2 regions of the Streptomyces sp. NPDC093094 genome follow, and region 2 is predicted to be linked to the other one. Evidence: riboswitches for the same ligand, from Rfam matches in the RefSeq annotation. Region 2 holds a riboswitch; the other holds the start of a gene.
The links. A riboswitch is a leader RNA that binds a small molecule or an ion and turns the genes downstream of it on or off. The one in region 2 is predicted to bind thiamine pyrophosphate.
Positions count from the first base shown of each region.

Region 1: another riboswitch for thiamine pyrophosphate. It lies ahead of thiC (phosphomethylpyrimidine synthase ThiC); the one in region 2 lies ahead of thiO (glycine oxidase ThiO).

Region 1 covers NZ_JBIVOX010000005.1:30,056-37,253, forward strand. The annotation lists gene ACIQGV_RS11245 (LacI family DNA-binding transcriptional regulator) at 1-1,013, shown strand, start outside; gene ACIQGV_RS11250 (metallophosphoesterase) at 1,438-2,523, shown strand; gene ACIQGV_RS11255 (hypothetical protein) at 2,718-3,584, shown strand; gene thiC (phosphomethylpyrimidine synthase ThiC) at 3,711-5,510, opposite strand; TPP riboswitch at 5,503-5,680, opposite strand; gene ACIQGV_RS11265 (YibE/F family protein) at 5,752-7,198, shown strand, end outside.
Region 2 covers NZ_JBIVOX010000011.1:221,656-228,853, reverse strand. The annotation lists gene pknB (Stk1 family PASTA domain-containing Ser/Thr kinase) at 1-1,654, opposite strand, end outside; gene ACIQGV_RS24655 (thiazole synthase) at 1,748-2,542, opposite strand; gene thiS (sulfur carrier protein ThiS) at 2,546-2,746, opposite strand; gene thiO (glycine oxidase ThiO) at 2,743-3,894, opposite strand; TPP riboswitch at 3,892-4,004, opposite strand; gene ACIQGV_RS24640 (hypothetical protein) at 4,060-4,431, shown strand; gene ACIQGV_RS24635 (NAD(P)/FAD-dependent oxidoreductase) at 4,542-5,717, shown strand; gene ACIQGV_RS24630 (Rv2175c family DNA-binding protein) at 5,782-6,147, shown strand; gene thiE (thiamine phosphate synthase) at 6,230-6,877, shown strand; gene metF (methylenetetrahydrofolate reductase [NAD(P)H]) at 7,019-7,198, shown strand, end outside.

The sequences.
Region 1 (7,198 bases), on a different contig from region 2:
GAGTCTCCATCACGACCGTCTCCGACGCCCTCAACGGCAAGGGCCGGCTCCCGGACGCCACCCGCCGCCATGTCCGCGAGGTCGCCGACCGGCTGGGCTACCGCCCCTCGGCCGCCGCCCGAACCCTCCGTACCGGCAAGTCGGGACTCATCGGCCTGACCGTGACGACGTACGGGGATGAACCTTTCACCTTCACCGAGTTCGCCTACTTCGCCGAGATGGCCCGGGCCGCCACCTCCGCCGCGCTCGCCCGCGGATACGCCCTCGTCATCCTCCCCGCCACCTCCCGCCACGACGTGTGGTCCAACGTGGCCCTGGACGGCACGGTCGTCATCGACCCCTCCGACCAGGACCCCGTGGTCAGCGAGCTGGTCCGGCAGGGCTTACCTGTCGTCTCCGACGGCCGCCCGGCCGGCTCGCTCCCCGTCACCGCCTGGGTCGACAACGACCACGAGGCCGCCGTCCTCGGCATCCTCGACCACCTGGCCGACGCCGGTGCCCGCCGTATCGGTCTGCTGACCGGCACGACCACGGACACCTACACCCACCTGTCGACCACCGCCTATCTGCGCTGGTGCGAGCGTGTGGGCCAGGATCCGGTGTACGAGGCGTACCCGGCGCACGACCCCTGCGCCGGGGCCGTCGCCGCCGACCGACTGCTCGCCCGGCCCGACCGGCCCGACGCCGTCTACGGTCTGTTCGACCCCAACGGCACCGATCTGCTCGCCGCCGCCCGCCGCTACGGACTGCGCGTGCCGGAAGACCTGCTGCTCGTCTGCTGCAGCGAGTCCACCGTGTACGCCAACACCGAGCCGCCCATCACCACCCTGTCCCTCAAGCCCCGCCGCATCGGCACGGCCGTGGTCCAGCTCCTCATCGACGCCATCGAGGGCGTCGAGTCGGACCACCCGGTCGAGCAGGTGATACCGACGGAGCTGATCGTCCGCACCTCTTCCCAGCGGCGCGCGCCCCGCCGCACCGTGAGCCCTCCGCGCACACCCGACGAAGGCTGACCGCCCCGGTCCGCCACCTGGACCGGGCCGTCCGTGAGACGGAGCACGAGACGATCGCCCGCGCACGTTCCACCGGACCGGGGCGACCGCGCGCCCGAGAGGCACCGGGCGGGAGCGGCCCGGGAGGGCTCCTCCGCGCCGGGGACCCGCCGACGAGAAGCGAGCCGCGCGGGTCTGTCGGCGCGGGCACGCCGAAGGGCACCGTGCCCGCGAGGCTCCCGGGAGAACCCGGGCCGCGCCCGGAGCCGCGTCACGCCTCCGGCAAAGACCTGCCCAATCGGGGCGAAAGCCACGGTGAAGCGGAGTCCTGTTCCGATTCACCACCCCTGGGTCATCACATGGCACGATCCGCATTCCTATGATGGGCCCACGGCACCGCGGGCAGCTGCGACCAGGCAGTCCGATGCGGTGCAGATGCGGCGCGATGGTGGAGGGGTCGATGACTCAGGGGGCCGGTCAGGGACCCGAGGTGCAGCGCACGGCGACGTTGCGCGACTTCCGGGTGCCCGCTTACGTCCACGAGACCGGCGCCCGCCCCGGTGAGGTCACCGGTACCGCGGAACCGGTCGAGTACCCGGAGGGGTACACCCCCACCCAGCGCGATCTGCCCGTCATCAATCGGGGTGACACGCTCCAGGTGACCGTGGACCCCGTCGCCGCCTCCGCCCCGGTGCCCCAGCCCGTCGCCGGGCCCGGCCCGCTGTTCGTGGTCGGCGACGTGCACGGCTACCTCGACCAACTCGTCGCCGCCCTCCAGGAGAAGGGCCTGATCGACGCGGCCGGCCAGTGGTGCGCCGGCACCGCCCGGCTGTGGTTCCTCGGCGACTTCACCGACCGCGGTCCGGACGGCATCGGTGTCATCGACCTCGTGATGCGGCTGTCCGCCGAGGCGGCCGCTTCGGGCGGCTACTGCAAGGCCCTGATGGGCAACCACGAGCTGCTGCTCCTCGGCGCCAAGCGGTTCGGCGACACCCCCGTCAACTCCGGTGCGGGCACCGCCACCTTCCAGGCGGCCTGGCTGCTCAACGGCGGCCAGAAGACCGACATGGACCGCCTCCAGGACCATCACCTGCAGTGGATGTCCCGCCTCGACGCCCTGGAGGAGGTCGACGGCCATCTGCTCGTGCACTCCGACACCACCGCCTACCTCGACTACGGAAACTCCATCGAAGAGGTCAACGACACCGTCCGCGAGACCATCACGCGCAACGACGCGGACGAGGTCTGGGATCTGTTCCGCAAGTTCACCAAGCGCTTCTCCTTCCGTGACGAGGGCGGCGCGGACGCCGTGCGCTCGCTGCTCGACACCTACGGGGGCACCCGCATCGTCCACGGTCACAGCCCCATCCCCTACCTCCTGGGCGAGGTCGGCAACGAGGAGGGCGAGGACACCTCAGGCCCCGTGATCGAAGGGCCGCACGTCTACGCCGACGGTCTCGCCATCGCCATGGACGGCGGCGTGACCATGGCCGGAAAGCTTCTGGTGCAGCAACTCCCCCTGGACAAGTGAGCTTTCACCGGACAGGCGTCTCTCGTCGCATGTCCGGCCGGTGACGGACGCGGGCCGGGGGCCAATTTCTGCAAACCCCCTGTCACCGTGTGCCTTTGCCGCTCTACCATCGGCTTATCCGTAGCAGGCTCCCCTCCGTTTCTGCCCGACGGCTCGTCAGCGTGCGAGCCCCAAGCCCTACGGAGCATCGGGGGATGCACATGAACAGCGTTCCGCAGCACCTGCTGAGCGAGGACCGCCAGGAATACGAGCGGATCCTCGATGAGGCGCTGCGCTCCTCCCCACACCGTCCGGAGCCGGCCGCGGCCGGCCAGCGGCTCACCTCGGAACAACTGCGCACCATGGCGCTCGGCGCCACCGCCCTGATCACGGCAGCCGCCGCGACCGAGTACCAGCACTATGTGAAGGTCCGCGAGGAACTGCGTCGGCCGGCGCCTTCCACTCCGGCGTCCGTGCGCGAGTCCGGCTCCGCCGACCCCGGCGCGAGCACGGTGGGGCTCGCCTCCGCCATGGGCGAGGTCACCGAGACCGCCGGAGCGGGGGCCGTCGCCGTCGTCGCGGTCCTGGCGCCCGTCCTCGCCGGAACCGCCGCCGTGATCTTCCTGCTCGTCGGTTACCTCCTCAAGGTGCTCGATCCGGACCAGTCGTTCGGTGACACCCTGCTGACGACCGGGTGGGTGTTCGGCGCCGTGACGGCCGTCGCGATCCTGGTCGCCGCCGTCGGTCTGCTGCTCACCGCCCTGCGCAACAGGCCCTCACCGGAAACGGGCCTCTACGGCGATCCGGGCGGGGAGCTGGACCAGGCCAGGGAGGCATGGCGGGAGGCCCTGGTGGAGCGAGGCATCCTGCCGTTCCTGCGCGATGCCCTCACCGCGTCCGGCCCCGTCACCCTGCCCCGCACCACGCAGCCCGCGCGCACGAGCCGTATCCCCCACCTCGGCTACGGGCGCCCGGGCTTCACCAGCCCCGGTGAGGGTCCCGCGGCGGGTCCCCGGCCGAGCTACACCAGTCCCGACTTCAGCAGCCCGGACTTCGGCGGGCCCGAGCACCAGCCGGACTGACCCGGCGTGCGTTCCCCGACCGGGAACGCACGCCGTGCACCGGGCCACCGACGGCTTCGGCGGCCCGGGCCGGACGTACAGCCGGCCGACATCCGCGGCCTGGCCTGCCCGTCCCCCGCGGCGGGGTCAGTCCGCGAGCGGCAGGTACACGCGGTTGCCCGCCGCCGCGAACTCCTTCGACTTCTCGGCCATGCCCTGCTCGATCTCCGTCTTGGTGCCGCCGTGCTCACGGCGGATGTCCTGGGAGATCTTCATCGAGCAGAACTTCGGCCCGCACATGGAGCAGAAGTGGGCGGTCTTGGCGGGCTCGGCCGGAAGGGTCTCGTCGTGGAACTCCCGGGCCGTGTCCGGGTCGAGGGCCAGGTTGAACTGGTCCTCCCACCGGAACTCGAACCGGGCGTCGGACAGCGCGTCGTCCCACTCCTGTGCGCCCGGGTGCCCCTTGGCGAGGTCGGCGGCGTGCGCGGCGATCTTGTAGGTGATGACGCCCGTCTTCACGTCGTCCCGGTTGGGCAGACCCAGGTGCTCCTTGGGGGTGACGTAGCAGAGCATGGCCGTGCCCCACCAGGCGATCATCGCGGCGCCGATACCGGAGGTGATGTGGTCGTACGCGGGCGCGACGTCCGTCGTCAGCGGGCCGAGCGTATAGAACGGAGCTTCATCACAGATCTCCTGCTGAAGGTCGATGTTCTCCTTGATCTTGTGCATCGGGACATGGCCCGGGCCCTCGATCATCGTCTGAACATTGAAACGCTTCGCGATCCGGTTGAGTTCCCCGAGCGTCCTCAACTCGGCGAACTGGGCCTCGTCGTTGGCGTCCGCGATGGAACCGGGGCGCAGGCCGTCACCGAGGGAGTACGTGATGTCGTACGCCGCGAGGATCTCGCAGAGCTCCTCGAAGTTCTCGTAGAGGAAGCTCTCCTTGTGGTGCGCGAGGCACCACGCGGCCATGATCGAGCCGCCGCGCGAGACGATGCCCGTCTTGCGGTTGGCCGTCAGCGGCACGTACGGCAGGCGCACGCCCGCGTGGACCGTCATGTAGTCCACGCCCTGCTCGGCCTGCTCGATGACCGTGTCCTTGTAGATCTCCCAGGTCAGCTCCTCGGCGCGGCCGTCGACCTTCTCCAGCGCCTGGTAGAGCGGAACCGTACCGATGGGCACGGGGGAGTTGCGCAGCACCCACTCACGGGTGGTGTGGATGTTGCGCCCGGTGGAGAGGTCCATGACCGTGTCGGCACCCCAGCGGGTCGCCCAGGTCATCTTCTCGACCTCCTCCTCGATGGAGGACGTCACCGCGGAGTTGCCGATGTTGGCGTTGACCTTCACCAGGAACCGCTTGCCGATGATCATCGGCTCGATCTCCGGGTGATTGACGTTCACGGGCAGCACGGCCCGGCCCGCCGCGATCTCCTCGCGCACCACCTCGGGCGAAACGTTCTCCCTGATGGCCACGTACTCCATCTCGGGCGTGATCTCGCCCCGGCGCGCGTAGGCGAGCTGGGTGACCGCCTGTCCGTCACGGCCCCGGCGCGGCAGCCGGGGGCGCCCCGGGAAGACCGCGTCGAGGTTGCGCAGACCGCCACGCGGCGAGGTGTGCTTGAGGCCGTCGTCCTCGGGACGGACCGGGCGGCCCGCGTACTCCTCGGTGTCTCCGCGGGCGATGATCCAGTTCTCCCGCAGCGGCGCCAGGCCCCTGCGGACGTCCGTCTCGACGGATGGATCGGTGTAAGGGCCCGACGTGTCGTACAGCGTGACCGACTGGCCGTTGGTGAGGTGCACCTGACGAACCGGCACGCGCATATCGGGGCGTGAGCCCTCGACATACGCCTTGTGCCATCCGATGGACTTCCTGACGTCATCGCTGTCGGAGACCACGGAGGTCTGCGGCTGCGTGGAGGCAGGCGTGCGTACGTCCTTGCTGGTCATGAGACCTACTCCCTACGCCGGCATTACCCGGTAACAGGTTCGGCGGTCGACGCAGCGTTCACCGTCTTCCGGTGTTTCGTGTGGAACACGTCGTGTTCCACGTGAAACATCGCGAAGACGGAGGTCAGCGCCCTCTCAGCCCGGTGCTCCGAGCTCCCGCGTGTACAAAGGTGCCTCCACGCTAGCGGCAACTCTGGCGCGGTGAACAGGGGGCCCCTGCCGTTCTTGCGATGATCGGCCGGTGACCACGACACAGCAGCCCTCGTTTCCACCGCCCGAACCGCGCCGTCATGGGCGTCAGCCCGGCCACGGTGAGGCGCGCGCCGCCAGAGACACCTCCGGTGGCGGATACGGCGACAGTCCCGGCCACGACTCGGGGGACGGGCCCGGTGGCGACCACGGCCACGGCGGCGGACACGACAGCGGTACCGGCCGTCGAGGCGCCGCCGGACACGGAGGCGGCACCGGACACGGAGGCGGCACCGGACACGGAGGCGGACACGGCGCCGAAGGCGGGCACGGGCAGGGAAGCGGGCACGGGCACTCGCACAGCCACAGCCATGGGCCGGCCACACCGGTGTCCAAGCATCTGCGCAAGGTGATCGCGGCGATCCTGGTCCCGTTCGCCGCCGCGGTCGTGGTGGGCCTCGCCGTGCTGTGGCCCGGTGGGGCACCGGGCCACGAGCGCACCGGTGTCGGTTTCGACCGGCAGACGGAGCAGGCGACGGTCACCGAGGTCGTGCAGGTGGACTGCAAGTCGGTCAACGCCTCCGGTGTCCCCCCGACCGGAGACACCTCCACCGCCGAGGGGTCGTCGGCTCAGCAGCAGGCGAACGGCGACTGCAAGCGGGCGACGATCCGTGTCGACTCCGGCAAGGACAGCGGGCGCACGTTCACCGAGATCGTCCAGCCCGACCAGTCCCGGCAGCTGCACGAGGGCCAGGAGGTCGTGGTCGCCTACGAGCCCTCCGCTCCGAAGGACCTGCAGTACTCCGTCGCCGATGTGAACCGGCGTCTGCCGCTGGCAGTGCTCGCCGGCATCTTTGCGCTCGCGGTCGTCCTCGTGGGGCGGATGCGCGGGGTGATGGCGCTGGTCGCCCTGGCCATCAGCTTCCTGGTGCTCAACTTCTTCGTCCTGCCGGCGATCCTGCAGGGCTCGAACCCCCTGGTCGTCGCGGTGGTCGGGGCGAGCGCCATCATGCTGGTCGCGCTCTATCTCTGTCACGGCCTGTCCGCGCGGACATCGGTGGCCGTGCTCGGCACGCTGCTCTCGCTGCTGCTGATCGGTGTGCTCGGCTCGTGGTTCATGGACTGGGCCGCCCTCACGGGCAACACGGACGACAGCACCGGCCTGATCCACGGGCTGTACCCGTCGATCGACATGAGCGGTCTGCTGCTGGCCGGCATCATCATCGGTTCGCTCGGTGTGCTGGACGATGTGACGGTGACCCAGACGTCGGCGGTCTGGGAGCTGCACGAGGCCAACCCCACGATGGGCTGGCGCGGCCTGTACCGGGCGGGTATCCGCATCGGCCGCGACCACATCGCGTCGGTCGTCAACACGCTCGTCCTGGCCTATGCGGGCGCGGCCCTGCCCTTGCTGCTGCTCTTCTCGATCGCCCAGAGCAGCGTGGGCGCGGTCGCCAACAGCGAACTGGTGGCGCAGGAGATCGTGCGCACCCTGGTCG
Region 2 (7,198 bases):
CCCTGTCGTGCTCGGAGTGGATCTGCGCGGAGGCGATCTCGACCTTCAGACCCGCCTCCAGCAGGTCCGCGCGGGCGTCGGCCAGGTCCTCCCCGACGACGTCGGGGACGTCCACCGGACTGCCCTTGCTGACGACCAGGGCGACGGCGGAGTCCGCGCGCACCTCGACGCCGCCCTCGGGGTCGGTGCCGATCACCGAGCCCCTGGGCACCTCGTCACTGAACTCGCGCGTGACCATGCCCGGCTGAAGGCCCTCCCGCTTCAGGGTCCGCCTCGCCTCGTCCAGCGGCTCGCCGGCCAGCGCGGGCACCCGTACGGTCTGGGGGCCGCGGGAGATCGTGAGCGTCACCGAGTCGTTGTCCCGGATGCGGGCGCCCGGCGCCGGGTCCGTACGGATCACCAGACCGCGTCCGACGGTGTCGGAGTAGGCGCGCTCGACCTCGCCGACCTCCAGCCCCGCGCCGGACAGCCGGTCACGGGCCTGCTCCTCGGTCTTCGCCAGCACCGGCGGGACCTTGGTGAACTGGCCGGAGTTGATGTACCAGACACCCGCGCCGACGCCGAGGACCAGCAGCAGGGCGGCCAGGACCGTGACCAGCCCGCGCCGGGGCACCGGCCGGCGGCTCGGCGGCGGAAGCGGCGGCGGGCTCGCCAGCCGGCTCGTGCGCTGGACGCCCTCGGACTCCTCGTCCTCGTTCACCGGCAGGGGGCGCGGCACCGTCAGCGACCGCGGGATCACGCTCGTGCGGTCCTCGGCGTTGTCGTGCTCCGCGGAGACCGCCTGCGGCGGCACGGCGTCCAGCTGCGCGTCGGTCAGCCCGGCCCGCGCCTCGCGCACCTGCGCGAGCAGCGCCACGGCGTCGTACGGCCGGATCCCGGCGGTGCGTGCCGTCGCCGAGGCGACCAGCTCGTCCAGCGCGAACGGCAGCCCGGGCACGGACGCCGACGGCGGCGGCACGTCCTCGTGGACGTGCTTGTACAGGATCTGCGCGGGGGAGTCCCCGTGGTGCGGCTTGCCGCCGGTGAACATCTCGAACAGCATCACGCCGCACGCGTACACGTCGACGCGCGGGTCCGCGGTGCCGTGCTCGATCTGCTCGGGCGCGAGGTAGGCCACCGTGCCGAGGACCGTGCCCGTCGTGCTGGTCACCGTGTCCACCGCGCGCACCAGCCCGAAGTCGGCGACCTTCACCCGGCCGTCGTCCCCGATCAGCACGTTCTCCGGCTTCATGTCCCGGTGCACGAACCCGGCCCGGTGGGCGGCGCCCAGCGCGGCCAGCACCGGCTCCAGGATGTCCAGCGCGGCCCGCGGCTGGAGCGCCCCGCGCTCGCGCAGCACGTCGCGCAGGGTGCAGCCGGCGATGTACTCCATCGCCAGATAGACGTACGACCCGTCCGTGCCTTGGTCGAAGACCTGCACCACGTTCGGGTGGGCGAGCCGGGCGACCGACTTCGCCTCCCGGATGAACCGGTCGACGAACGACCTGTCGGCCGCCAGCGTCGGGTGCATCACCTTCAGCGCGAGCACGCGGTCCAGGCGGGTGTCCACGGCCCGGTAGACCGTGGCCATCCCGCCGACCGCGATCCGCGCCTCGACGCGATAACGCCCGTCGAGCACCTGTCCGACCAGAGGGTCCTGAAGGGTCGTGTCCACGCAGGTGAGTCTACGAGCCGTGACCGCCGCACCTGCCGCGTCCGGGGCGATCGGGGCCGTACTGCAGCCGAGCTGTGACGGACCGCGCGGGCGTCAGAAGGCCGGCCGCTCGGGGTCCAGCCGGGCCAGCCCGCCGGCCGGCGAGGACGCCTCGGCGAAGTGCCGCCTGGGGATCCGCCCCGCCCGGTGGGCGAGCCGGCCCGCCTCCACGGCGTGCCGCATCGCGTCGGCCATCAGCACCGGCTCCTGCGCCCGGGTCACCGCGGAGGCGAGCATCACCCCGGCACACCCCAGCTCCATCGCGAGCGCCGCGTCCGACGCCGTGCCGGCCCCGGCGTCCAGGATCACCGGCACACGCGCGTGCTCGCAGATCAGCTGGAAGTTGTGCGGGTTGCGGATGCCGAGCCCGGACCCGATCGGCGAGCCCAGCGGCATGACCGCCGCACAGCCCACGTCCTCCAGCTTCCGGGCGAGCACCGGGTCGTCGTTGGTGTACGGCAGCACCGTGAAACCGTCCTCGACCAGGGTCTCGGCCGCGTCCAGCAGCTCGATCGGGTCCGGCAGCAGGGTGCGCTCGTCGGCGATGACCTCCAGCTTCACCAGGTCGGTGCCGAGCGCCTCACGGGCCAGCCGGGCGGTCAGCACGGCCTCGCCGGCGGTGAAGCAGCCCGCCGTGTTCGGCAGCACCCGGATCCCGAGGCGGTCGAGGACCGACAGCACCGAGCCGTGCACCGAGGGGTCCACCCGCCGCATCGCGACCGTGGTCAGCTCCGTCCCGGACGCCACCAGCGCCCGCTCCAGCACGTCGAGACTGGGCGCGCCCCCGGTGCCCATGATCAGCCGGGAGCTGAACGTCGTACCGCCGAGAACGAACGGATCGTCGGCCATGGGTCAGCCTCCCTGGACGGCGGTGAGAACTTCGATGCGGTCGCCGTCGGCGAGCGCGGTGGCCGCCCACTGCGTCCGCGGGACGACGGTCTCGTTGAGCGCGGCGGCCACACCGGAGGGTGCCGGGGTGAGGGACTTCACGAGCGTGTCGAGAGCCGTTCCCGGCTCGATCTGCCGACGCTCGCCGTTGACCGAGATGTTCATACGGGCTGCTCCGTGAGTGCGAATCGCTTCGGGGTGAAGGGGCGGGCCTCGGCGGTGAGTTCACCGGTGGTGAGCACATGGGCCATGGCGTCCCCGGTGACGGGGGTGAGCAGGACGCCGTTGCGGTAGTGGCCGGTGGCCAGCAGCAGGCCGTCCAGCCCGGTCGGGCCGAGCAGCGGCGCGTTGTCGGGGGAGCCCGGACGCAGACCGGCCCGGGTCTCCGTCAGCGGCAGTTCCGTGATGCCGGGGACCAGCTCATGGGCGTCGCGCAGCAGTTCGTACACGCCGCCCGCGGTCACCGTCGTGTCCCAGCCGAGTTCCTCGCTGGTGGCGCCGACGACCAGCTCGCCGTTCTCGCGCGGCACCAGGTAGACCTGGCTGCCGCGCACCACCGCGCGGACGGTACGGCTCAGGAAGGGCGCGTACGGCTTCGGCACCGTCAGCCGCAGCACCTGCCCCTTCACCGGGCGCACCGGCGGCAGCACGTCGCCCGGGACGCCCGCGAGCCGCCCGCTGAGGCTGCCCGCGGCCAGCACGACCTGCCCGGCCTCCAGCGGCGTGCCCGCGCGGGTGACGACACCCGTGGCCCGCTCCCCGGTGACGGAGAGCCGCTCGGCGAGGTCCCGGTGGAACACCACGCCCGTCCGCTCGCAGGCCGTGACCAGTGCCGCGGCCAGCCGCCGCGGGTCGATCTGGTGGTCGCCGTCCACCCGCAGCCCGCCGCGCACGCCCGGCGCCAGCATCGGTTCCAGGCGCCGGCACTCCCGTCCGGACAGCCACTGCGAGTCCAGGCCCGACCGCTGCTGGAGGGCGTGCAGTTCGCGCAGGTACGCGCGGTCGTCGGCGTCCAGCGCGACGGCCAGCGTGCCGCACTGCCGGTAGCCGAGGCCGTGTCCGGTGAGGTCGGTCAGCTCGGCGGCGAACTCCGGGTAGCGGCGTGCCGAGGCGAGGTTCAGCCCGAGCAGGGTCTCCTCGCCGTAGTGCAGTTCGGTGACGGCGGCCAGCATCCCGGCCGCCACCTGGGCGGCCCCGCCGCCCGGTTCGGGATCCACGACGGCCGTGACGAGACCGCGCTGCGCGGCCCGCCAGGCCGTCACCAGACCGATGATGCCGCCCCCCACGACGAGGACGTCTGACGTACGCGACATGGGCGTCCAGCCCCTCCCTTCGCCGGCATGACCCGGATCAGGTTCGTACGGTCGGAGGCCGGCCAGCCTCCCTCTCAGCCCGGTGCGTCCGGGCTCCCGCGAGTGCTTTACGTTGGCCACCACCCTAACCGCTGGTCCCGCACGTCTGTAAGGGAGCCTTCGCCCGTGGCCCGTTCGCTCGACGGTCTGACCCTCGCCCCGGTCGCCGACCAAGCCCCAGGTCAGGTGGGCACCCGTACCCGGTTCGACTACCACGAGAAGGACGGTGAGATCTGGGCCGACTACGCGGGCGGCGACGTCGTACGGGGCCGACTTGTGGGAACACGGGAAGGAGACCGGCTGGACTTTCGGTATGTCCAGCTCAAACGGGACGGCACGACGTCCGGCGGTCACTGTGCGTCCCGGGTCGTGGAACTGCCCGACGGACGGATCCGGCTGGAGGAGACCTGGCAGTGGGAGTCGCAGACGGGCAGCGGGACGAGCGTCGTGGAGCAGGTCGCCGAGGGTGTGGAGCACGTCACGGGAGCGGACCGCTGACTGACGGGATGTCAGGTGTCTATGGTGATCAGGTGAGCGAGGAGACGCCGGCTCAGCGCCGGGACCAGGGCACGGGAGCGCCGCCGCGCGCGGTCGTCGTCGGCGCGGGCATGGCCGGGGTGCAGACCGCGGTCGCGCTGCGCGAACAGGGCTTCACCGGCACGGTGACCCTGATCGGCGCCGAACCCCATCAGCCGTACGACCGGCCGCCGCTGTCCAAGGCCGTCCTGCTCGGCACCGCCGAGGGCTCCGCCTTCGACGTCGACTTCGAGGCCCTGGACATCGCGCTGCACCTCGGCCGCGAGGCCCTCGGCGTACGCCCCGCCGACCACGAGCTGGACACCGACCAGGGGCCGGTGCCCTACGACGTGCTGGTCCTGGCCACCGGCGCCGAACCGGTCCGTCTGCCCGGCGCCGAGGGCGTGCCCGGCGTCCATCTGCTGCGCACCCTCGACGACGCCGAGCGGCTGCGGCCCGTCCTCGGCCGGCAGCACGACATCGTGGTCGTCGGCGCGGGCTGGATCGGCGCGGAGTTCGCCACCGCCGCGCGCGAGGCGGGCTGCGCGGTCACCGTCGTGGAGGCCGCCGACCGGCCGCTCGCCGGGGCGCTGCCCGCGGAGGTCGCCGCGCCCATGACCTCCTGGTACGCCGACAGCGGCGCCGAACTGCGCACCCACGCTCGCGTGGCGCGGGTGGAGCCCGGGGAGGTCGTCCTCGACGACGGCACCCGGCTGCCCGCGGGCGCGGTCGTCGTCGGCATCGGCGCCCGCCCCGCGACCGGATGGCTCGCCGGTTCCGGCATCGAGCTGGGCGCGGACGGCGAGGTCGTGGCCGACGCGCATCTGCGGACCTCCGCGCCGGACGTCTACGCGGTCGGCGACTGCGCCTCCTTCCCCTCGGGCCGCTACGGTGAGCGGCTGCTGGTCCACCACTGGGACAACGCCCTGCAGGGCCCGCGCACGGTCGCCGGGAACATCGTCGGCGCGCAGACCGGCGAGGCCCCGGTGGCCTACGACCCGGTGCCGTACTTCTGGTCGGAGCAGTTCGGCCGGTTCGTCCAGTACGCCGGGCACCACACGGACGCCGACACGCTGCTGTGGCGCGGCGACCCCTCGGGCCCGGCCTGGTCGGTGTGCTGGCTGCGGGAGGGCCGGCTGGCCGCCCTGCTGGCGGTGGGGCGCCCGCGCGACCTCGCCCAGGGGCGCCGGCTGATCGAGTCGGGCAGGGTGATGGACCCCGGTCTGCTCGGGGACCCGGCGCGGCCGCTGAAGACGGCGGCGGCGTGACGCGTCCGCCCGGGCGGACGGGCTCGACTTCCGACTGTCGGTGGGGGATGGCAGGCTTGTTCCCGTGACCGAGATTGACGCAAAGACCGATGCTCTCGTCCCCGCCTGGCTCACCCTCCCCGACATCGCCGAGCAGTTCGGTGTCGAGGTGACGCGTGTGCGGCAGCTGGTCAAGGAGGGCCAGCTCATCGCCGTACGCCGAGGTGAGAACCGCGCGCTGCACGTCCCCGCCGCCTTCGTCGACGGGGACAAGGTCGTCAAGGGCCTCACCGGCACCCTGACGCTCCTGCGGGACGACGGCTTCACCGACGAAGAGATGCTGGAGTGGCTCTTCACCCCCGACGACAGCCTGCCCGGCACCCCCGCACAGGCCCTCAGCGAGAATCGCGGCACGGAGGTGAAGCGCCGCGCCCAGGCGCTCGCCGTCTGACCTGAGCAGCCCAGCACACCCGGATGTACGGGCCGTGGTCCGCCCACGGCCCGTGCACCACCGACCACGGGGGGACACACGTATGCCCGCGACCGCACGAGCCCGGCTCTCCGACGCCCGGCTCTACCTCTGCACGGACGCCCGCAGGCGCCAGGGCGATCTGCCCGAGTTCCTGGACGCGGTCCTCGCGGGCGGCGTGGACATCGTCCAGCTGCGCGACAAGGGCATGGAGGCCGGCGAGGAGCTGGAGCATCTGAAGGTCTTCGCGGACGCGTGCGCCCGGCACGGCAGGCTGTTCTCCGTCAACGACCGCGCGGACGTCGCCCACGCCGCCGGCTCCGACGTCCTGCACCTCGGCCAGGGCGATCTGCCCGTCCCCGCGGCCCGCGCGATCCTCGGTGACGACGTCCTCGTCGGCCGCTCCACGCACGCCGAGGAGGAGGCCGCCGCGGCCGCCGTCCAGGAGGGCGTGGACTACTTCTGCACCGGCCCCTGCTGGCCCACCCCCACCAAGCCGGGCCGCCACGCCCCCGGCCTGGAGCTGGTGCGCCGCACGGCCGCTCTCGGCACCGACCGTCCCTGGTTCGCCATCGGCGGCATCGACCTCGGCAACCTCGACGAGGTGCTCGCGGCGGGCGCCCGGCGGGTGGTCGTCGTCCGGGCGATCACCGAGGCCGACGACCCCGGAGCGGCGGCGGCCGAGTTCGCCGAGCGGCTGCGGGCGGTCTGAGGCCGCATGGCGAGACGCCCGTCCTCCCTGACCGGGGCATTTCGGGCACCCCTTGTCCAGTCCTTGGACAAGACTCCGGCAATTCGGGCAAATTTCCGTGATCCGGTTGGGGGACCGCCGCCCCCTGGCTAACCTGCCGGTATGGCCCTAGGAACCGCATCCACCAGGACCGATCGCGCACGCACCGTGCGCGACATCCTCGCCGCAGGCAAGACGACGTACTCCTTCGAGTTCTCGGCGCCGAAGACCCCCAAGGGCGAGAAGAACCTGTGGAGCGCCCTGCGCAGGGTCGAGGCGGTCTCCCCGGACTTCGTCTCCGTC